Regions from separate parts of the Glutamicibacter sp. BW77 genome, predicted to be linked through region 4. Evidence: riboswitches for the same ligand, from Rfam matches in the RefSeq annotation. Region 4 holds a riboswitch; each other region holds the start of a gene.
The links. A riboswitch is a leader RNA that binds a small molecule or an ion and turns the genes downstream of it on or off. The one in region 4 is predicted to bind S-adenosylmethionine.

Region 1 (5,280 bases), on a different contig from region 4:
GTGGTGAAGCGCGGAGGGCCGCTCCATGCCTGTGAGGTCGAATTCGCCAAGAATGTTCAGCGATTCTCCGATGGTGGTTCCTCCGCTGGACGATGGTGCCATGCCAAAGACATCCAGTCCACGGTAGGTCACCTTGGTTGGCTGCTGCTCCGCAACCTCGTAGTCTGCCAGGTCGGCGGTGCTCACATACCCGGCTGGAACCGGGAGCTCGGTGTCTTCAACCTTGGGTGGAGCTTGCACCGTCTGGGATATTTCCTCGGCCATCTCGCCCTGGTAGAACGCTGAGGGGCCCTGCTTGGCAAGTAACCGGTAGGTTTGGGCAAGATCCGGGTTCTTGAAGATGCTGCCAACCTGGGGTGCATCACCGTTGGGCAGGAAAAGTTCGCTCGTCGAGCTGAAGGCAGCGAAGCGTTCCTTGTTATCAAGGGTCTGTTCACGGAAGGTTTCATCGACGACAAAACCGCGTGAGGCCACCTGGGTGGCCGGGCGCAAAACTTTCTTCAAGCTTTGGGAACCCCAATTATCCAATGCACGCTGCCAGGTGGCTAGAGTTCCCGGTACTCCTACCGCCACGCCGCTAGTCACCAGTTCGGGCGTGAAATTGTAGGGTTTGCCGGTTTCCGGGTCGACAAAGGCATCTTGGGGTATTGCTGCCGGTGCTGTCTCGCGGCCGTCAATGGTGCTGATCTTTCCGGTTTTTGAGTCGTAGTACATGAAATAGCCGCCGCCACCGATACCCGCGCTATAAGGTTCGGTCACGCCCAGCGCTGCCGCGGTTGCGACAGCCGCATCAACTGCGTTGCCGCCTTTGCGTAGGATTTCAATGCCGGCGGCGGTCGCTTCCGGGTCCACGGATGAGACAGCGCCGCCGCTGCCTTTGGCTGTTGGAGTTTTGTCGGTTGCCCTGGGATCGGCGTTGGCCGGAAGGGCGGTGAAAGTACCCAGTCCCAGTGCGAGTGCCGCGACGCTGGCAATAGCTCTCGTACATGCTCGTGACATTCTTTGATCTCCTGAAAAGGTGGGGATGAAGTATGCGCCAATTTACGGGAGAAACCCCGAGACGAGTTCCGTGACACGCGTCACTGTGCAAGCTTGTCCGCAATTTCGCGCAGGTCGGGACATACTTTAACTTAGGTTTCGCCAACACGGCCGGGCGCTCTCGGCGCGAATGCGTAGTCATCAAGTTCATCTGATTCGTCGGTTACTGCCACTATCGGAAACCTTTGTAGCCGGCGAGGGCTTTGCGCTTTCCAAGCTGAGGGCGCGTTGCGTTTGCATGGCCGAAGAGGCCAACGGATCACCCCGCGATCGCCATGAGACTGGCTACCCAAGCTCACGCCAACACGGGAACATTCAAACAATCGCCGAGGTCAACAACTGCGGTGGCCGGACTGCGCTTAGGCTAAGAGCATGAGCAACGAACACGCCGCCGAGATGCCACCGTTAGATCTCGCCTCAGCCGCACAGATGTGGGATGACTACCGGCAAAGCTGCGCCAGCGACCCGGGTGATTACGTGGTGGAATACTTCGGAGACAGCCCTGCGCTGGCCGACTCGTTATTGCGAGAAGTAACCCACGGGCAGAAACATGCCACCTCAAGCCTCGAAAACGAGTACCTTGCCGAGAACGAACCCCTCCCGCAGGTCGGCTCGCACTGGATTGCTTGCGACGGCACCGGGACGCCACAAGTTATCCTGCGGACCAGCGAGGTGACGCTGAGATCATTCGACCAGGTGGATGCCGAATTCGCCTATGCCGAGGGCGAGGACGACCGTAGCTTGGCTAGCTGGCGCCGGGAGCACGAGAAGTTCTGGAAGCGGACGCAGCAAGCAGATTTTGCCAAGCAGTGGGAACCGGCAATCACCAGCATCCCCGGTGAACGCATCGTATGCGAAAGCTTCGAGGTAGTCTGGCCGCGCAAGCAGATTTAAGGCTCATAATTTTCTCTACCTTGCTGTTCAGGATTTTTGCCTTGCGCCCTTGAAGGGGATCATCATGGCGTTTGAATTAAGTTCTTAAGTCAAGATGTACGCCTTGCGCCGTCACTCAGCGAAATATGACGAGTGAGTACCGCATTTATGGCCCGTTTTACTGCTAGCTGAGCACCGATGGTGACTACATGACGCATTTATAACGTCATGGTTGTTCATGGAAGCTGCTCGCGGACAGACTGAAACTGTTCGATTCAGACATCGAATGGTAACCATCCAGAGCGACTGAGAGACCTGGCTCGTAGACGTCGCAGCAACCACCCCGAGAGGGGCCGGTGCTACCGCCAGGACCGATGGAGCGGTCCGTAGATACAACACTGTTCTGCAAGATTCCGTAGCTGCCTCACGCCGCTACATTGCGAGTCTGCAGCTCAAACTTGACTCGGGCTCTGCGCGGCGCCAGCACCAGGGAGAACAAATGCAAACAACTTTCTTCGGGCCCTCAAATGATTGAGATCCGTCAGCTACACAAGCACTACGACACGGCCCAGGGTCGGGTACAGGTCCTCAAAGGAATTGATCTGGAGGTCCAAGCGGGCAGCATCACCGCCGTGGTTGGTCCCTCGGGCGCAGGGAAATCCACGCTGTCCCACTGCATCTCCCTCTTGGAGAAGCCCAGCAGTGGGCAGATCTTGGTCGATGGCAAAGACCTTTCGATCCTCTCAGGCAAGGCCTTGCGTGCCGAACGCCGTGCCATTGGCACGATCTTCCAGAATTCGGCTCTGCTGCGCCGCATGACAGTCGCCGAAAATGTGGCGTTGCCGCTGCGCAACCTCGGAGTAGTCCATCATGAGATGGAACATCGAGTTGCCGAGCTTTTAGAACGAGTCGGGTTGGCCGACCGCGCCAATTCCTATCCGGGCGAACTCTCCGGTGGGCAGCGCCAACGCGTGGGTATAGCTAGGGCTCTGGCCCTGCGCCCGCGACTGCTGCTCTCCGACGAGGCAACCTCGGGCCTCGACCCGGAAGCAACTGCGCAGATCCTCGAACTGCTCGCTTCCTTACGTACCGACCTCGGGCTGGCAATCATCTTGATTACCCACGAGATGGATGTGGTACGTCATATCGCCGACCGCGTGGCACAGCTAGATGGTGGCCGAATCGCCGAATACGGCGAACTGCGCGCACTGGTGGCAAACCCGGAATCGGTAACTGGTTCCAAGCTTTTGCCCTTGCACCCAGACCTGGTGCCAGCCGGTTACGACTTTGCCTTGACCGTCGCTTACCGCGGGACGCAGATTGATCCTTCATGGATTTCCAAATTAGGCAGCGAATATGGTGCCACGGTGGCACTGCTTGGCGGATCCGTAGAAGCCCACCAAGAAGGCACGCTGGGCCGCGTTGAAATAGGGCTATCTGGTATCGGCGAAGCACGAGCCATCGAGGTACTCGACGGTTGGGGACTACACGCCACCGCCCATTCGCAGGCGTTGCGCACAGACAAGATCAATGGTGAAACACGAATCGAGGTGACGGTATGAGTCTTCCAACCGAAAGCGTCACTGTGGGTACAGATACCCCGTGGAGTGAGCTGGGTTCCCTGATGCTCCCTGCCTACGCAGAGACCTGGGCCATGGTAGGAATCGTGATGGTCTTAGTGATCATTTTTGGCGGCATCATGGGACTGGCTCTGTTCAACACCGACAGGCGAGGCCTCTTCCCGCACACGCAGAGCCATGCCACATTGAGCTGGATCGTGAATATGGGCCGCTCGCTGCCCTTCCTAGTCTTGATGGCTGCCATTATTCCTTTCACCAAATGGATCACGGGAACTACCATCGGCATCTGGGCTGCCGTTGTACCCATGACTATTGCGGGTATTCCATTCTTCGCCCGTTTAGTACAAAACGCGTTGAACGACCTGCCCAAGGAAAACCTTGCAGTCGGTTTGGTGACCGGTGGATCCCCGTTGCAAATCATTGGCTCCACTCAAGTACGCGAGGCGTTGCCAGCACTTGCCTCAGCGATCACACTGAACACCATCTCCATGGTCGAGTACTCGGCGATCGCCGGAACTATCGGAGCCGGTGGTATCGGATATCTTGCGGTGACCTACGGATACCAGCGTTTTGATATGAACGTCATGATTGCGACCATCCTCGCACTGATCGTGACCGTGCAAATAGTCCAATTCCTCGGCGACCGTATCGCCCGTGCGCTGGCACGCCCCTAAGCGCCCTCAAACAAACGAGAAGATCATGACAACTTCACCCAATGGCCACGTTCACGGCTTCACCCTTCGCAAAAACACCGCCAAGTTGCCCTGGACCATCGCCGCTTGCGCGACCATCGTGGCACTCGTACTTGGCGCACTTTTAGTACAGCAACGATCTACGCCCGCACTCGCAGCCAATCAGCCAAGCAAGACAAAGTTCAAGGTCCACTACGAACCAGCGATGGCCGGGGAAGAGCAGATACTGAAATACGTCGCCGAGAACATTGCACCGGACTACGGAATTGAAATTGAAGCCGTTGGGTTGCAGGATTCGATCCAGGCCAACCGCGCCGTGGCCGAGGGGCAATTCGATGCGACCATTTTTGAACACGAGTGGTACATGAAACAGTCTGCAGAGGCCGCCGGTGTTGATCTCACCGCAACCGTAGAGCTCTATCAGTGGGGCTTCGGGTTGTACTCCAGCCGGTATGGCTCGGTCGAGGAACTGCCCAAGGGGGCGACACTGCTACTTCCCAATGACGTCGCGAACCAGGGCCAGGCGCTCTGGCTGCTCGAACGCGAAGGTCTGCTCGGCCTGAACCCAGACATCGAACCACGCACTGCCAAAATGGCTGACGTGGTAGACAATCCGCATGAATTCAAGCTGAAGGAAGCGGAGCTGATGACCATGCCACGCATGCTTGACGACGTGGATGTCGCGATTGGTTATGTCTCACAGTTTGATGCCGGAAAAGTGGGTCGAGATAAAGGACTCCTGTTCCCTGAACCACCGAGGACTTTCGCCTCAAAGCTAATTTTTGGTACCAAATTCTCCAAGACCCCTGACGCTGCAAAACTGATTGAGGTCTTCTCCGACCCGCGGTTGCAGGAGTATCTGGAAAGCACGGAAGATCCCTTAGTGCACGGTGTACTGACTCCGGTATCGGCGAAGTAGCGTATCTGGCAACCAAGCCGAACTGAAAGGTCAGTTCGAACTATCTCGGTTCGAACTGACCTTAACTTTTAAGATTTTTCAGCTGAAATTAACGCGCAGTTTTGGAGTACCGTCAAGGAATAATTTGTAACAGCGTCACGAAGTGACTTATGACGAGATCTTGAGAAGAATGTGACGC
Region 2 (5,280 bases), on a different contig from region 4:
TATCTTGCCTCCGCCCCGGCAGAAGGCGCCGGACACCTGCTGGCCGAAGCCGAAGCCCTCCGTGCCCTCGTGGCGCTCCCGGCGCTGATACCCCAGCGACGAAACCGGGAGATCTGGAGCCCGGAAATCGCCACCGCTATCGCGCGCACACCGGCGCAGAGCCTGAGCCATATTGCCCGGCCCGCCCGGGACTTGAGCGAAGAGCAAGCGAAGACGCTGCTGGTCGTCACTGCCGCAGCATCGATGACCCAGGCCGCAACCGAACTGCACATACACCGCAATACCCTAGTGCAGCGTCTGGAGCGCGTAGCCCTGATCGCCGGGGTGGACATCCGCCACACCGGCCAGGCGGTGCGGCTGCAGCATGCCATCTACGCAGCGGTCGCCCTAGACCAGAAACACATATTCTAGGAATTTCCGGCATAAGAATATGGGCGTGCGCCCATAGGTGATTGAGTCCGCAGTCCCTAGTATTGGCAAGATGCTCGAAGTTGAGCGCCCGCTGAACCGGTCCTCCCGGCCGAAACAACCTTCGCAGGAAAAGCCTGAGCAGCTTGACCTGGCGGAATAGCGGGCGGCAGCAACGGGCCGGAACTCGCACCCAGAACGACCGCCTGCGCCATTGCAGGTTCGGGCTGGGGGCCACAGATATTGGCAAAGGAGCCAACTCGCCGTGTATGAACTCCTCGTTCTGCTGATCCCCGTGGTGGCCATTGTGCTGGTCACCGCACGCTGGAAAATCAGCCCCTTCCTCGCCCTCATCGGCGCGGCCATCCTCGCGGCCTTCGCCTACAAGATCCCCATCGCCGAGGTCGCCTCCACGGTGACCACCGCCTTTGGCAGCACCATGGGCAATATTGGCCTCGTAATCCTCTTCGGCACGATGATCGGCATCATCCTGGAGCGTTCCGGGGCCGCGATCTCCATGGCCGATGCGCTGATCAAGGTGCTGGGCACCAGATTCCCCAACCTGACGCTGTCGCTCATCGGCTACATCGTTTCCATACCGGTCTTCTGCGACTCGGGCTACGTGGTGCTCAACTCCCTGCGCAAGGCCATCACCCTGCGCACCGGTGTTTCCACGCTGGCCACCTCCATTGCCTTGATGACCGGCCTGTATGCCACCCACACCATGGTCCCGCCGACCCCAGGACCGCTGGCAGCCGCCGAGTCCATCGGCATCGCCGACAACCTCGGATTGATCATCGCCATCGGCCTGCCGGTGGCAGTGGTCTCGGCCATGGCCGGGCTGTTCTATGCCAGCCGCTTCAACAAGTCCACGTGGACTCCGCTGCCATCCGAGGATGAGAACGACATCTCCGAGCTCGATTACGAGCAGCTGCGTGCAAGCTTCGGCAAGCTGCCAAGCCCTGGCTTGGCCTTCCTGCCGATCCTCGTTCCGCTGGTCTTGATCTGCGCGGCATCGATTGCCAAGCTTCCATCGCATCCCTTCGGCGAAGGCGCCGCACTGGAAGCACTGTCCTTCATCGGCACCCCGGTGATCGCGCTGATCTTCGGTTTGCTCGCCGCGACCTTGCTGCTGAACGGCAATAAGAAGCTTGCCGACTTCAACGAGCAGATGCACGAAGCCGTGCGCACCGCGGCGCCCATCCTGCTGATTACCGGTGCCGGCGCAGCCTTTGGTGCTGTGCTGGCAGCCTCGGAGCTGACCACGATCCTCTCCGATTCGCTCAGCGGCTTGGGTCTCGGACTGGCTGTGCCATTCCTGATCGCCGCGGCATTGAAGTCGGCGCAGGGCTCATCCACCGTGTCGATGGTGACCACCTCGGCGCTGGTCGCCCCGATGCTCGGATCCCTCGGTCTGGACTCCGAACTGGGCATGGTGCTCAGTGTCCTGGCAGTTGGCGCCGGCGCGATGGTCGTCTCGCATGCCAACGATTCCTACTTCTGGGTGGTCTCCCAGCTCAGCCGCATCCCGGTGATCACGGCCTACAAGACCTTGAGCGTGGCCACCGCCATCCAGGGCACCGCCGCATTTGCTACCGTCTGGATCCTCGGGGCATTCCTGCTCTAGTAAATCCAAGAAGCCTGCATAAACCAATAACCGCGCCATCAGTGGATGGCGCGGTTATTGGTTTAACTGGCGGGATGGCCGCAATAGGCAAGGCTGCAACTTCGAGCACAGCCCAGCTTTCCCCATTGACTTGCTGGCAAGGATTACGGGCATGGGAACAATGACCGGCAATCCGGCCATCTGGGATGCCTGATCGCTGGATCCATGATCCACCCCCGCATTCGCTGACGCTTATCGCTGTCGGCTAATTGAGAAACCGAGATCCCCCTGACAGGTGCCCGGTCGATTGATGCTGGATCCGGATATCAAGCTCTCCGATCGCCGATGACGTAACCTCCAGAAGTATGACGGCGTCCCAGCGCCTTCGGGGCGGTCCAAGTCCGCCGGAAATCTCGCTTTGTGACGACTTCTGACCGACTATTCCGTCGGATGACGTGCTCCTTCCATCCGCTCATGCCGCGGTGTTTCACTCGAAGTACCAACCATCCAGAGCGGCTGAGAGACCTGGCTCGACGACGCCGCAGCAAGCCTGCATTCGGCAGCTAGTGCTAACGCCAGGTTCGATGGATCAGCAGAAAGCAACTTTCTGCTTCCTTCGGAGCAAGACTCTAAGGGAGAACGAAAATGACCGTACTGAGCACGCAACTGCCCCGCGTTCCCTACACCGGGAGCGCAGACGAGGCCGAGCTCGCCCACTGGCGCGAGATCGCCGAGCAGGTCGCGGCCACCCTGGCCGCGGACGCGCTGGAGCGCGACCGCAAAAACGAGCAGCCCTTCGCCGAGGTGCAGCTGCTGCGCGAGGCCGGGCTGCTGAACCTGCTGGTTCCGGCCGAATTCGGGGGAGCCGGAGCGCACTGGGCCACCGCTTTTGAAACCATCCGCATCCTGGCCGCGGCCGACGGGTCCATCTCCCAGCTGCTGGCCTACCACTACATCAACCAGTCCGGCATCGCCTTCTACGCTCCGGCCGAAGCCCAGGCCGAGTGGTGGCAGCGGACCGTGGCCGGAGGCTGGCTCTGGGGCGATTCGGTGAATCCGGTGGACCCACAGCTGACGCTCACCGCGGAGGACGATGGCTTCCGGCTGAACGGTTTCAAGCGTTTCTCCACCGGCTCCGGAGTCGGCGAGGTGATCGTCGTCAACGCCGAGGTCTCCGGAGGCCCGCGACACGGCGAAGTGTTGGCCTTCGTCCTCCCGCGCAACCGGGAAGGGCTGGAAATCGTCGATGACTGGGACTACCTGGGCCAGCGCTTGAGCGCCTCGAACTCGCTGAAGTACCACAACGTGCGCATCGAGGCCGCCGATCTGCTCGGGGCGGTGACCGACGAGCCGGTCTCCACCCTGCTCACCCCCGGGATCCAGCTGGCCTTCGCGAACTTCTACCTGGGCATCGCCGAGGGCGCGTTGGCCCGCGGCAAGCAAATCCTGCTGGGCCGCAAGAACGCCTGGTTCCTCTCGGCGGCGGAGACCTACTCCCAGGACGTCGTCTTCCAGCGCACCGTGGGCGAGCTGAAGGCGCGCACCGCCGCGGTGGCCGCCCTGGCCGAGAAGCTCGGCCGCAAATTCGATGCGCTGCTGGCCAAGGCGGGGAATGTCACCCAGCCTGAACGCGCGGCGCTGGCGGTGGAAATCGCCGAGGCCAAGGTGGTCTCCACCGAGATCGGCGTGGAGGTCGCCAACCGCATCTTCGAGGTCACCGGTTCCTCCTCTACGCAGAATGATGTGGGCCTGGATCTGTTCTGGCGCAATGTGCGCACCCACTCGCTGCACGACCCGGTGGACTACAAGAAAATCGAGGTCGGCGCGTACTTCCTGCGCGGGGAAACCCAGCCGCTCTCGCTCTACACCTAAACCTCAACCGCACCCACGGATTGGACCGAACTGATGACCGTACTTGCCACCGCCAACCGCCTGGCTGAATTGAAAACCCGCTTCGCCCCGCACTTTGAAAAGATCGCCGCCGGCGCCGCCGAACGCGACCGCAGCGGAGAACTGCCGCACCAGCAGGTGGCCGAGCTGGCCGCCGCCGGCTTCGGCGCATTGCGCGTCCCGGTCTCCCACGGCGGGGCAGGGGCCACCTTGGCCGAGCTCTTCGAATTGCTCGTGGACTTGGCCGCCGCGGACTCCAGCATCGCCCAGGCCTTGCGCGCCCACTTCGCTTTCGTCGAAGACCGCCTGGTAGCCGCCCCGGGGCCGGGGCGCGACAAGTGGCTGGCCCGCTTTGCCGCCGGGGAGTTGGTGGGGAATTCCTGGACCGAGATCGGCACCGTGAAGGTGGGCGAGGTGATCACCAAGGTCACCCCGGATGGCGAGGGAGGGTTCCTGGTCAACGGCACCAAGTACTATTCCACCGGCTCGATCTTCGCCGACTGGCTGGATACCTACGCCGAGCGCACCGATACCGGCAAGCGCGTGATCGCCGCGGTCAACCGGCACCAGCCCGGCGTGGTGCTGGCCGATGACTGGGACGGCTTCGGACAGCGCACCACCGGCACCGGAACCTCCACCTTCACCGACGCGGTCGTCGCCGAAGAGGACCTGATCGACTTCGACACCCGCTTCAAATACCAGACCGCGTTCTACCAGCAGGTGCTGCTGGTTGTGCTGGCCGGGTCCGCCAAGGCCGCCGAACGTGACTTCGCCGCCGAGCTGAAGGCCCGCAAGCGCACCTTCAGCCATGGCGCCGCCAACGTGGCCGCCGAGGATCCGCAGCTGCTTCAGGTCATCGGCGAGGTATCCGCCACTGCGTTCGCGGCGGCCGGAACCGTGGAACGCGTGTCGCAGTCCCTGCAGGGAGCCTATGAAACCGCGTTGGCGCGGCACGAGGGCGAAGTGACGTTGGAGGAAGACGAGGCGGCCAATGACGCGGCCGAGCTGGCCAGCGCGCAGGCCCAGGTGGTGCTGACCCCGCTGGTGCTCAACGCGATCACCCACGCCTTCGACGCGTTGGCCGCTTCGGCTACCAGCGTTTCGAAGAACCTGGACCGGCATTGGCGCAATGCCCGCACCGCCGGAAACCACAATCCGTGGGTGTTCAAGGCCCGGCTGATCGGCGATCTGGCGGTCAACGGCACCGAACTGCCGCGTGTTTGGGCCATCGGCGCCTCGAAGTAGCATCCAAAGACCAGGCAGGCCCAGCATTCATCTTGAGTGCTGGGACTGCAGCGTGCAGCGCATCAATGACCGAGCAGCTCTCCGGCACCCCCTGGGTTCACCTCGCCGGCAACAACTCTCAGCAGATAAAG
Region 3 (5,231 bases), on a different contig from region 4:
CGATGTCTTCAAAAGTTGCCGGAGTAACCGCGTAGGCCAGGTTGAAGCCGTCTACGTCGGTGTAGTCCACCCAGTCGATGAGCTTCTCGGCAACTTCAGCACCGGAACCGACGGTGATTGGACCGAACCCGCCAACGCCGACCCACTCGGCCAACTGGCGGATGGTCCATGGCTTGCCGGAATCGCCGCTGGCCTTCTGGAAGGTCTCCACGGTGGACTGGATGGCGTTGGACTTTACGTTCTCGCCAATGACGTCATCTGGACCGTATTCGGAGAGGTCAATGCCCATCCAGCCAGACATCAGCACCTGAGCGCCTTCGATATCCGCGTAGGACTTGTAGTCCTGGTACTTGGCTTCCGCCAGCTCGGCGGTCTCATCGGTGATGATGGTCTGCATTGCGAAGATCTTCACGTCGTAGCGGTCACGACCGGCTGCCTGGACCGCATCGCGGATCTTGGCTACGGCAACTTTGAGGGTCTCACGGGTTGGGCAGGTGACGAAGACCGATTCGGCGTTTCCGGCGGCAAATTTGATGCCGCGGCTAGAAGCTCCGGCCTGGTAGATCACCGGGGTACGCTGGGTGCTTGGCTCGGTGATGGCGATGCCCGGAACCTTGAAGTACTTTCCTTCATGGTTGATCGAGTGCACCTTAGCCGGGTCGGCATAAACGCCGGTTTCCTTGTTGGCCTGTACTGCGTCGTCTTCCCACGAACCTTCAAGAAGCTTGTAAACAACCTCTAGGTACTCGTCTGCGTGATTGTAACGCTCATCGTGTTCCATCTGGTCTTCCTGGCCCATGTTCCGGGCAGCGGACGGCAGATAACCGGTGACTACGTTCCAGCCCACACGGCCTTCGGTCAAGTGGTCCAGGGTGGCCAAACGGCGGGCGAAAGCATATGGGTGCTCATAGGCGGTGCCAGCGGTGACACCAAAACCGAGGTTCTCGGTGACTGCGGCCATCGCTGAAACCAGCATCATCGGATCGTTGACCGGAGCCTGCGCGCCGGTGCGTAGTGGGCTTTCGTTGGAGCCCTTGTACACGTCGTAGGTGCCCAGCACATCGGCGAGGAACAGTCCGTCGAACTTGCCCTTTTCCAGCACCTTGGCCAGGTGTGTCCAGTAACCCAGGGTCTTGTAGGTCGAGGCCTTGTCAGCCGGGTGACGCCACAGTCCTGGTGACTGGTGAGCCACGCAGTTCATGTCGAAGGCGTTAAAAAGGATTTCGCGCTTGTTCTCGCTCATTGGTGTACCCCTATCCATGGAAATGAATTCTTGTAAATCTAACGGTGCGTTCAAAAAACTTGTTTAGCTTCCAGAAAATTGTGGTGTTCCAGAAACCGTTCCGGTGACCGAGAGCCGTTGGGGTTGCACCCCATTGATCTCGTAGTCCCCTACGATGCGTGCCTTATAAATTGCCGGGTTATGCGTTGCGATGGTGCGTGCGTTGCGCCAATGCCGGTCCATGTTGCAGCTGTTGCGTGTAGCCGATGCCCCGAGCCCGTCAAAGAGTTTGCTCGTCGCCCCGATCACCAAGGGCTGCACAATGGTCTGGGCGCGGTTTGCCGCCAGCTCGCACACGGCGAAGCGTTCCTCGGAGTTCAGGTTCGCATCGGCCATCGCCGATTCGACTTCCAGCACCGCCCCCATGACCACGGAGTCGGCGGCAAAAACTTCGGCGGATACCTCACCGACCAGCTGCAGTACCTGTGGTTCGCGGTGTACCGGAACCCCTGTTCCGGTACTGAAGCTGCGGGTACGTGCCTGAACCGAAGATCGCAGGTCGTTTAGTGCGGCCCGACCAATTCCGGCTTGCACCGCCATGAGTACCAGCTGGAAGATTGCGGCCTCCGGGTCGGTGGGATCTTCGGGCATGAAGGTATCCACCGGAACATTGTGGAATTCGGTACTGCCGGTACCGGTCAGCTGCTGACCAAACCCGTCCCAGTCATCAAGGATCTTCACACCACTGTGTTGCGTTGAAACCACGGCGATCTGGCGACCAGGGATCTCTGGGTGGGCTACCGCAACGGTGGTCCAGTCCGCAAAAATGGTACCGGTGCAATAAAATTTGCGGCCGTTGACCAACCACCGCGAGTCTTGCTCAGTTACCTTCGTGTTCAGTACGCCCAGCGCGTTTCCGCCCTCTTCGGTATAAGCATTGCCAACGATCTGGCCGGCGCTGATTCGCGTAGTCCACTTGCTGCGTAGCACTTGGTCTTCTAAGCGCACCACATTTTCTACGAAGGCAATATGGGCTCTCCAGAGTTGTGCCACGTGCGAATCAGCTTCGGCTAGCTCAATAAGCAACCGAAACACATCGCTTAGCCGTGCGCCATGACCACCTTCGGCAATGGATAGTCGCAACGCGCCGAAGCGTTCACGATTAAGCAGCCCGACCTGTTCGAAGGGGAGTATCCGTTGCCGGTCACGCTCACTAGACCCGGCGGCAATCTGTGCGAAGACGGGACGGAAGATATCTGCAAGTCGTTCATACTGTTCATCTGCGCCAGAACCTGGAGTTATTTTGAGCAATTGTCGTGTGGGTAGCTCTACAGGCAGCTCATCAAGCTCCGCAGCGTTACCGGCCACAGACGGATCGCTAAGCGCATTAAAGTCGCCAGCTAAATCGCCAAATGACATCAAAAGTCCTCTATTCTTTCCATCGGTTCTGGCTGTAGCACCGTCCCGGGCCAAAAAATGGTGGGTGGTTGCTGCGACGTCTTCGAGCCAAATCTCTCGGTCGCTCTGGATGGTTCGTAATCATTTGTAGCCTGAGAATTACGTTGCCTTCAACCCGGCAAGTCATATTTCTTCGTGCTGGCATGACCCTTGAATTGCATCAAGGACTCCACTTATCCGGCATAGTCGAACGCCACACCCAGCGTTTCGCGATTTTTCAGCCAAATACGTTGTTGATGAAATAAAAATCGAAACATCTTGATGATGTGACGTAGTTATCGAATATTTTTCATATTACGACGGATTTGCATTGAATTCGTTCGAAAGCCTGTAATGGTCATATAACCATCCCGAGCGGCCAAGAGATCTGGCTCTGTGACGCCGCAGCAACCACCACACACGATTTGTAAATAGATGTGTGGCCGGTGCTACCGCCAGGAACGATGGAGATGAATCATGGTTTTCATATTGCCCTGCCCCAGCTGGCTTACTCGAAGAAGTTGCTCGATGATGTGCCAGCAACTGGACACCCGCTAGCTAAACAACGCGCACGTAAGCACCGCAGGAACAGCCGCCCCAAACTTTTCAAGGAAACGCAATGACTATCACCAAGTTGCCCACTACAACCTCACCTGCTGGCACCGAGAACCGTCAGGAGTTCTGGGACGAAGCAGCAAACTTGCTCGACTGGGACACCAAATGGCACACCACTAGCCAGATCATTGCCGCGGACCCACAAGCAAAGCGTGGACCACAGATCTCTTGGTACCTCGGTGGCAAGCTCAACGCCGCCGTGAACTGCGCGGACCGCCACGTGGAATCCGGAAATGGCGACAAGGTCGCGCTCTACTTTGAGGGCGAGCCTGGCGATCGCATTGCGGTGACCTACCAAAACCTGCAAGATCGCGTTAGCCAAGCGGCCAACGCGCTATTGGAACTCGGTATTACCAAGGGTGACCGCGTGGTCATCTACCTACCGGTGCTCATCGAAACAATTGTGATCACCCTGGCCTGCGCCCGTATCGGCGCGATCCATTCACTGGTCTTCGGAGGTTTCTCCGCGGAGGCACTCAAATTTCGTGTGGAAGACACCAAAGCGAAGCTGCTGGTGACCACCGACGGTCAATTCCGTCGTGGGAGCTCGGTTCCCGTCAAAACCAATGCCGATATTGCGGTCTCCGGAGAAAATGACATTGAAAAGGTGCTGGTTATTCAGCGCACCGGGGACGACATTCCTTGGACCGAAGGACGCGACCTGTGGTGGCACGAAACGGTAGAGAACCAGCCCACGCACCACAAAGCCGAAGCCTTCGACTCTGAGACGCCGCTGTTCATCATGTACACCTCGGGAACTACCGGACAGCCTAAGGGGCTGGTGCACACCACCGGCGGTTACCTCACTCAGGCTGCTTATAGCCACAATCTTTTGTTCGGCAATCCTGATGAGTCTCAGCGCTCCGATGACGTGCACTGGTGCACCGCGGATTTGGCTTGGGTTACCGCACATACTTATGAAATTTATGGGCCACTAGCCAACGGTGTCACCCAGGTGATCTACGAGGGTGTGCCTAACGCACCGCATCCCGGACGCCACTTTGAAATTATCGAGCGCTACAAGGTCACCAGTTACTACACTGCACCCACACTGGTCCGCTCGCTGATGGGTTGGTTCCCCGACGGCATTCCGGACAATTACAATTTGTCCTCACTTCGTGTGGGCGGCACCGTGGGCGAAGCGGTCAATCCCGAAGCGTGGCGTTGGCTACGCGCCCAGGTGGGACGAGACACCGAGCACGGGATCCCGATGGTTGACACCTGGTGGCAGTCCGAGTCAGGAGCTACAGTACTTTCGCCGTTGCCTACCGATGCGCACTTCAAGCCAGGCTGTGCCTCGCGCGCCCTACCGGGTGTATCGGTGGACATTGTTGATGCTGCGGGAAATACCGTGGCTGCAAACGAACAAGGAAATATCGTAATTACCCAGACCGGCCCATCGATGGCCCGGACGGTCTGGGGAAATCCGGAACGTTATTACACCAGCTACTGGGAGCAATATGTTGCCCAGGGTTGGTTCCTTGCCGGTGATGGTGCCCGCTTTGATGAGGACGGGGATATCTATATCCTGGGCCGCACCGATGACGTAATCAATATTTCCGGGCACCGGCTGTCAACCATTGAGATTGAGTCGGCTTTAGTGACCCATGCAGGTGTCGTCGAGGCCGGAGTCTGCCCCACCCCGGATGCGAAGACCGGCCACGCGGCCACCGCCTTTGTGGTTCCGCTGGATAAGACACTGATCTCAGCAAACCCTGATGCGCAAACGCTTGCACGTCAGCAAGAGTTCATCACCATCCTGCGCGCAACGGTCACCGAGCAGATCGGCCCAATCGCTAAACCACGCGATATCGTATTGGTCCCAGATGTTCCTAAGACCCGTTCGGGCAAGATCATGCGCCGCCTGCTGACCCAGCTCTTCGAAGGAACCAAGCTCGGCGACACCACCAGCTTGCAAAATGAGCCGTGCATCGCCGAGCTAGAGGAGATTTGCCGG
Region 4 (5,280 bases):
TCATCCTGCCATACCACGGTGGACGAGGTGTCTTCGCCTTTGCGTCCAAGTACCGGCGAATATTGGCCACCATTCAGTGGAATTCCAACTGAGACAGTTTGGATCTTTTCTTCGATGGTCGTTTTGGTCGCCGCAATTTCATTTTTTTGCATCGGCACTAGCGACGGTCCTGTTGATGGTGTGGAGATTTCTGATTTGCCAACGGAGCAACCTGTGAATGAGAGGGCAAGTGCAACGATTGTTGCGAAAATTAGAGTGCTTTTTGATCTCAAGATTAATTCCTTGTTAGGCAGCAACTACTCGGAACTGGATTCCCGTAGGAGAAATTGCAGTCCCTGATCCGCTCGAAGTTTTGAATCCCGCAGTGTACTGCCGCCATTTGAAGATGTAGAAAGTGCTTTGTGGGCGAGCAACATACATTTGACGTGAGTTCATTTTAGACGACGCGGAAGACAAAATTGTAGTTAGCGAGCTTTGGACCGTGAAGTTCGTATTTGCGTTGAATGCTTTGATGCCCACACCTCCACCTGCAGACAAGCTAGCTGAGGCGGTGACTGAACGCGACAAATTGCCTTTCCCGCCTTTTCCTCCGATGCCACAGGACGACTCACTCGCACTCTTTTTGTTCAGCTTGCTGGTGGTCTCAACTTCAGGTTGTCGCAGGTTAGTCATGAGGCTCCTCAGCACGCGCACAGTCAGATCAGCCTATGATCGAAAATGTGAACGCTGAACAAATTGAGCAGACAGCAACCCGCAAAACTCTCAGGTTTGAGATCATCTTGGTTCTAGCCCTGTCTTTGGGGCAGAGCGCGGTGTATTCACTGATTAGTTTCGCCGACAAGGTGAGCCGTGCGCCGTTGCGCGACCAGACCACGTCGATGAATAATCCGTTAAACACGCGCGAATACTTCGACCTGTCCTATCAGTTGCTGGATATTTTCTTCGCACTGATCCCGGTTCTTCTCGCACTGTATTTGATGCACCGCACCCTGGGCCGAAGCGTGAAGGATGTAGGGTTCGACTTCCGCCGTCCGGGTAAAGATCTGTTACTTGGGGCCGGATTGTTTCTTGCCATGGGCCTTGGAACCCTGGGCGTATATGCCGCAGGCCGTGCCTTGGGAGTAACCACCGCGTTGTCCACGGCTAATCTTGGTGACTATTGGTGGAGCGTGCCGGTGCTGCTGCTTTCTGCCGTACGCCACGCGGTGCTTGAAGAAGTGATCATGCTCGGTTTCCTGTTTACCTACGGTAAGAAGCTGAACCTGGGACCGTGGACGCTGATTCTCGGATCTGCGCTGATCCGCGGTAGCTACCACCTCTACCAAGGCGTCGGCCCGATGCTGGGAAACATAGCCATGGGTGTGATTTTCGGTTGGATTTACCAGAAATATGGGCGAGTGATGCCGTTGGTGATCGCGCACTTCTTGTTGGACGCAGTGGGATTTGTCGGGTTCATGCTCTTCGGCCCCGCTATCGGTATCGGAGGCTAACCCCACAACGGCAAGCATTGCGCAATAGCAATAAACGACGTTTTCAACGGTACGTTTTACTTATGCAAATCAGTGAACTCAAACTGACCGAAATAGGCGAAGCAACAGCCCTGTGGCGGAGCGTCGAGCTTACGCGGCCATGGAATGATCCGGAGGCAGATGCACGTAAAACACTGGAGAATCAGAGCTCTACGATTCTTGCGGGACGTCATGAGCAAAGACTGGTAGCTACAGCCATGGTTGGGTTCGACGGACACCGAGGCTGGCTATATTACGTGGCGGTCCAACCCGGCATGCAGGGCCAGGGGTTTGGACAGGAGATTATGGGGGCAGCGTCGCGTTGGCTTGCTGAACAAGGGGTGCCCAAAGTACAGCTCATGGTGCGTACCGAGAACACTGATGTGATCGGATTTTACGAGCGGCTAGGCTACGAAGCTCAAGAAGTGGTGGTCCTAGGCAAAAGGCTTGGATAGTTGGAACGACAAAGGGTAGGCGAGGACGTTGCCGTCCGCACCTACCCTTTATTTCGACGTTCTTTGTTATAGCGTGACCAAACCATTGTCGGTTTCAAAGGTGACCGACAAGATGCCCGGAGTGCCGTTGGGTGCTTCGTATTCCATGCTCACCGCGCCAAGATTGACGTTCTCTGGCTGGCCTAGCCAGTCTAGGACGCGGTCGCGGGAACCAGCGATAGTGATGCTTTGAATCGCACCTACAGGCTCTAGAGCCTTCGAAGGGTGCAGATCCTCCGTTCCTGCGTCCCAGCGAAGCAAATACGGAACCTGCGGATCAGCGATGAGCCCCTTGATTCCAACTTGCTGCCAGGTGAGTTCGCGGCCGTCTGGGAACTTGCGGTTTCCCGGAACAGATTTACGTCCCAGCCGCTCTTCGGCGCTGGAGAGGTCTTCAACGGAAACGCACCATCCCATCCAGCCGCCGCCAAGCTCGGAGCGGGCTCGTACTGCCTGCCCAAACGGTGCTTTGTCGCTGGAAGGGTGGTTTAGAACTTCAACAACTTCTAGGTACTGGTTGTGCTTGAGCGGGAAAATTACATTCCGCGTTCCAAAACGCGGATGTACGCCCCCCTTGACGAATTCCAGGCCCAAAGCCTTGGAGATTCTTTCGGCGGTTGGCATGAGCCCATCGGGGCCACATGCGTAACTAACGTGATCTAGCCTCATCATGTGCCCCATCATGTCACTATGTGATCTCAGTCTCGACTTAGGCGACCCTAAGTGGTAATGGTGGGATCGAACAGTCTGCATAAATTTCTTCATTAAAGATCTATATGACCGATTGAGTCACGTTAAGCTATCTCATATTGCCAAATTCTTCGGCTATCGGGCAGACTTGAGTCAGGTCATGAGTCCCAGTAACAAGCCCCGGCTTACTGGGCGGCAACCCTCCGCCGCGGTGGGGTGCCCCGGGTGAAGACCTGGCCCTCGACGCACCAAGCGTTGAGGACAAGCGCGGGTTACCCCCTTCGAAAGCTCCTCGACGAGGAATTTGCCGTCGGTGTGTTTTTGAGTGGTGTACCCCCATAGTCGACAAACAATATGGAGGAAACCATGAGTAACAACTGGTCTTTTGAAACACGTCAGATCCATTCCGGGCAGCAACCAGATCCGGTCACCGGTGCGCGTGCCCTGCCGATTTTCCAAACCACGTCTTTTGTTTTCCCGAACGCCGAGAGCGCCGCGGCTCGCTTCGCACTGCAGGAGCTGGAGCCGATTTACACCCGTATCGGTAATCCAACGCAGGAAGCGGTCGAAAACCGTATCGCGGATCTTGAAGGCGGCGTCGGCGCACTGCTGGTCGCCTCGGGGCAGGCAGCAACCACCCTCGCAATTCTCAACTTGGCTCAGTCTGGAGACCACTTGGTGGCCAGCCCGAGCCTCTACGGTGGAACGCAGAACCTGCTCAAGCACACGCTGCGCAAGCTCGGTATCGAGGTCACCTTCGTGGCGGATCCAGACAACTTGGATCAGTGGCGTGCAGCGGTGAAGCCAAATACCAAGGCCTTCTTCGGTGAAGTCGTCTCCAACCCGCGCCAAGACATTTTGGACATCGAGGGAGTCTCACAGATTGCCCATGAGGTCGGGGTTCCACTGCTGGTTGATAACACCTTGGCAACCCCATATCTGATCCGCCCCATCGAGTGGGGCGCGGATATCGTCATCCACTCGGCCACCAAGTACCTCGGTGGTCACGGCACCGCCATTGCCGGCGTAATCGTGGACTCGGGCAAATTTGATTTTGCGAAGGATCCGGAACGTTTCCCGGACTTCAACACCCCCGATGAGTCCTACAACGGTTTGGTGTTCGCCCGCGATCTGGGCGTTGATGGCATCCTTGGTGCCAATCTTGCCTACATTCTGAAGGCTCGCGTGCAGTTGCTCCGCGATCTGGGCGCGGCTGTCGCACCGTTTAATGCTTTCCTTATTGCTCAAGGTCTGGAGACTTTGTCTCTGCGTATCGAGCGTCACGTGCAAAACGCGAAGGAAGTAGCCGTCTGGCTTGAAAGCCAGGAGCAGGTTGAAAAGGTCGCTTACGCTGGCCTGCCTTCCTCGCCGTGGTTTGAACGCGGACAGAAGTACTCGGCAAACGGTGTCGGCGCGATTATTGCCTTCGATATTGCTGGTGGACTCGAAGCTGGCAAGGCTTTTGTGGATGCGCTGGAGCTGCATTCACATGTGGCCAACCTCGGTGACGTTCGTTCGCTCGTCATCCACCCGGCGTCGACCACCCACGCGCAATTGACCGAAGACGAACGTCTGGCCGCCGGTGTGCGTCCGGGCCTCGTTCGGTTGAGTGTGGGACTTGAAAACATCAAGGATATTCTCGCTGATCTGCAACTTGGTTTTGCTGCCACTAAGCAGCTCTCTCACCAGGAATTGCAGGAAACCCTTTAGGCATGGCATCCATAGTGACTACCGAAGAAACTCTGCCATCGCAGGAACTTACCGACGGGCAAGACGGCATTTTGCGTCGTGCGTTCGTGGGGGAGTACACCTTCGAAACCGGTGGCTACCTACCGCAGATCGAGTTGGCCTACGAAACATGGGGCCAGCTTAACGCGGAGGGGACCAACGCGGTGCTGGTGAAGCACGCGTTGACCGGTGATGCGCACGTATCGCGCGGAGATTCGCAGACCCCGGGCTGGTGGGAAGATTTTGTCGGCCCCGGGCTAACTGTTGATACCGACAAGTATTTTGTCGTGGCCATCAACATCATCGGTGGTTGCAATGGGTCCACCGGACCTAGTTCGCCAGATGAGCACGGCAACGCCTGGGGTTCACGCTTCCCCTTTATTACCATCAAGGATTCCGTGCGCCTCGAAGCGCGGTTGGCCGACCTGCTCGGGGTGCACTCCTGGCATACGGTCATCGGCGGTTCCATGGGTGGGGCACGAGCCCTTGAATGGGCGGTTGAATTCCCGCAACGCGTAAAGAACGTGGTGGTGATGGCCTCCACGGCGCAAGCCACGGCAGAACAGATCGCTTTTGCGCAGGTGCAGACCGAGGCCATTCGCCTCGATCCCAACTTTGCGCAGGGCGACTACTATGCCAACGGAGTGCGCCCGGATGCCGGATTGGGCCTGGCTCGACGCCTGGCGCATATTACCTATCGTTCGGAGGCTGAGCTTGAAGCGCGGTTTGCGCGTAATGCGCAGACCGGCGAACAGCCGTTTGTTACAACACGCGGCCCACGCGGCCGATACCAGGTGGAAAGCTATCTTGATCACCAGGCGACCAAGCTGGTTCATCGTTTTGACGCGAATAGCTACCTG

Region 1: another riboswitch for S-adenosylmethionine. It lies ahead of CIK74_RS10955 (methionine ABC transporter ATP-binding protein); the one in region 4 lies ahead of CIK74_RS13505 (bifunctional o-acetylhomoserine/o-acetylserine sulfhydrylase).
Region 2: another riboswitch for S-adenosylmethionine. It lies ahead of CIK74_RS16750 (acyl-CoA dehydrogenase family protein); the one in region 4 lies ahead of CIK74_RS13505 (bifunctional o-acetylhomoserine/o-acetylserine sulfhydrylase).
Region 3: another riboswitch for S-adenosylmethionine. It lies ahead of CIK74_RS10975 (acyl-CoA dehydrogenase); the one in region 4 lies ahead of CIK74_RS13505 (bifunctional o-acetylhomoserine/o-acetylserine sulfhydrylase).

What each region holds. Positions count from the first base shown of each region.
Region 1 covers NZ_NRGT01000065.1:30,430-35,709, reverse strand. Annotated here, with positions in the region: gene ggt (gamma-glutamyltransferase) at 1-999, opposite strand, end outside; gene CIK74_RS10960 (ASCH domain-containing protein) at 1,411-1,932, shown strand; SAM riboswitch class I at 2,202-2,292, shown strand; gene CIK74_RS10955 (methionine ABC transporter ATP-binding protein) at 2,439-3,473, shown strand; gene CIK74_RS10950 (methionine ABC transporter permease) at 3,470-4,165, shown strand; gene CIK74_RS10945 (MetQ/NlpA family ABC transporter substrate-binding protein) at 4,191-5,102, shown strand.
Region 2 covers NZ_NRGT01000082.1:35,868-41,147, forward strand. Annotated here, with positions in the region: gene CIK74_RS16740 (sugar diacid recognition domain-containing protein) at 1-411, shown strand, start outside; gene CIK74_RS16745 (GntP family permease) at 674-2,035, shown strand; SAM riboswitch class I at 2,515-2,605, shown strand; gene CIK74_RS16750 (acyl-CoA dehydrogenase family protein) at 2,660-3,886, shown strand; gene CIK74_RS16755 (acyl-CoA dehydrogenase family protein) at 3,920-5,149, shown strand; gene CIK74_RS16760 (hypothetical protein) at 5,182-5,280, shown strand, end outside.
Region 3 covers NZ_NRGT01000065.1:36,768-41,998, forward strand. Annotated here, with positions in the region: gene CIK74_RS10970 (LLM class flavin-dependent oxidoreductase) at 1-1,243, opposite strand, end outside; gene CIK74_RS10975 (acyl-CoA dehydrogenase) at 1,307-2,641, opposite strand; SAM riboswitch class I at 2,658-2,757, opposite strand; SAM riboswitch class I at 3,023-3,130, shown strand; gene CIK74_RS18790 (hypothetical protein) at 3,130-3,282, shown strand; gene acs (acetate--CoA ligase) at 3,279-5,231, shown strand, end outside.
Region 4 covers NZ_NRGT01000073.1:237,324-242,603, forward strand. Annotated here, with positions in the region: gene CIK74_RS13480 (hypothetical protein) at 1-272, opposite strand, end outside; gene CIK74_RS13485 (hypothetical protein) at 286-672, opposite strand; gene CIK74_RS13490 (type II CAAX endopeptidase family protein) at 708-1,490, shown strand; gene CIK74_RS13495 (GNAT family acetyltransferase) at 1,553-1,963, shown strand; gene CIK74_RS13500 (VOC family protein) at 2,030-2,674, opposite strand; SAM riboswitch class IV at 2,849-2,966, shown strand; gene CIK74_RS13505 (bifunctional o-acetylhomoserine/o-acetylserine sulfhydrylase) at 3,047-4,402, shown strand; gene CIK74_RS13510 (homoserine O-acetyltransferase) at 4,405-5,280, shown strand, end outside.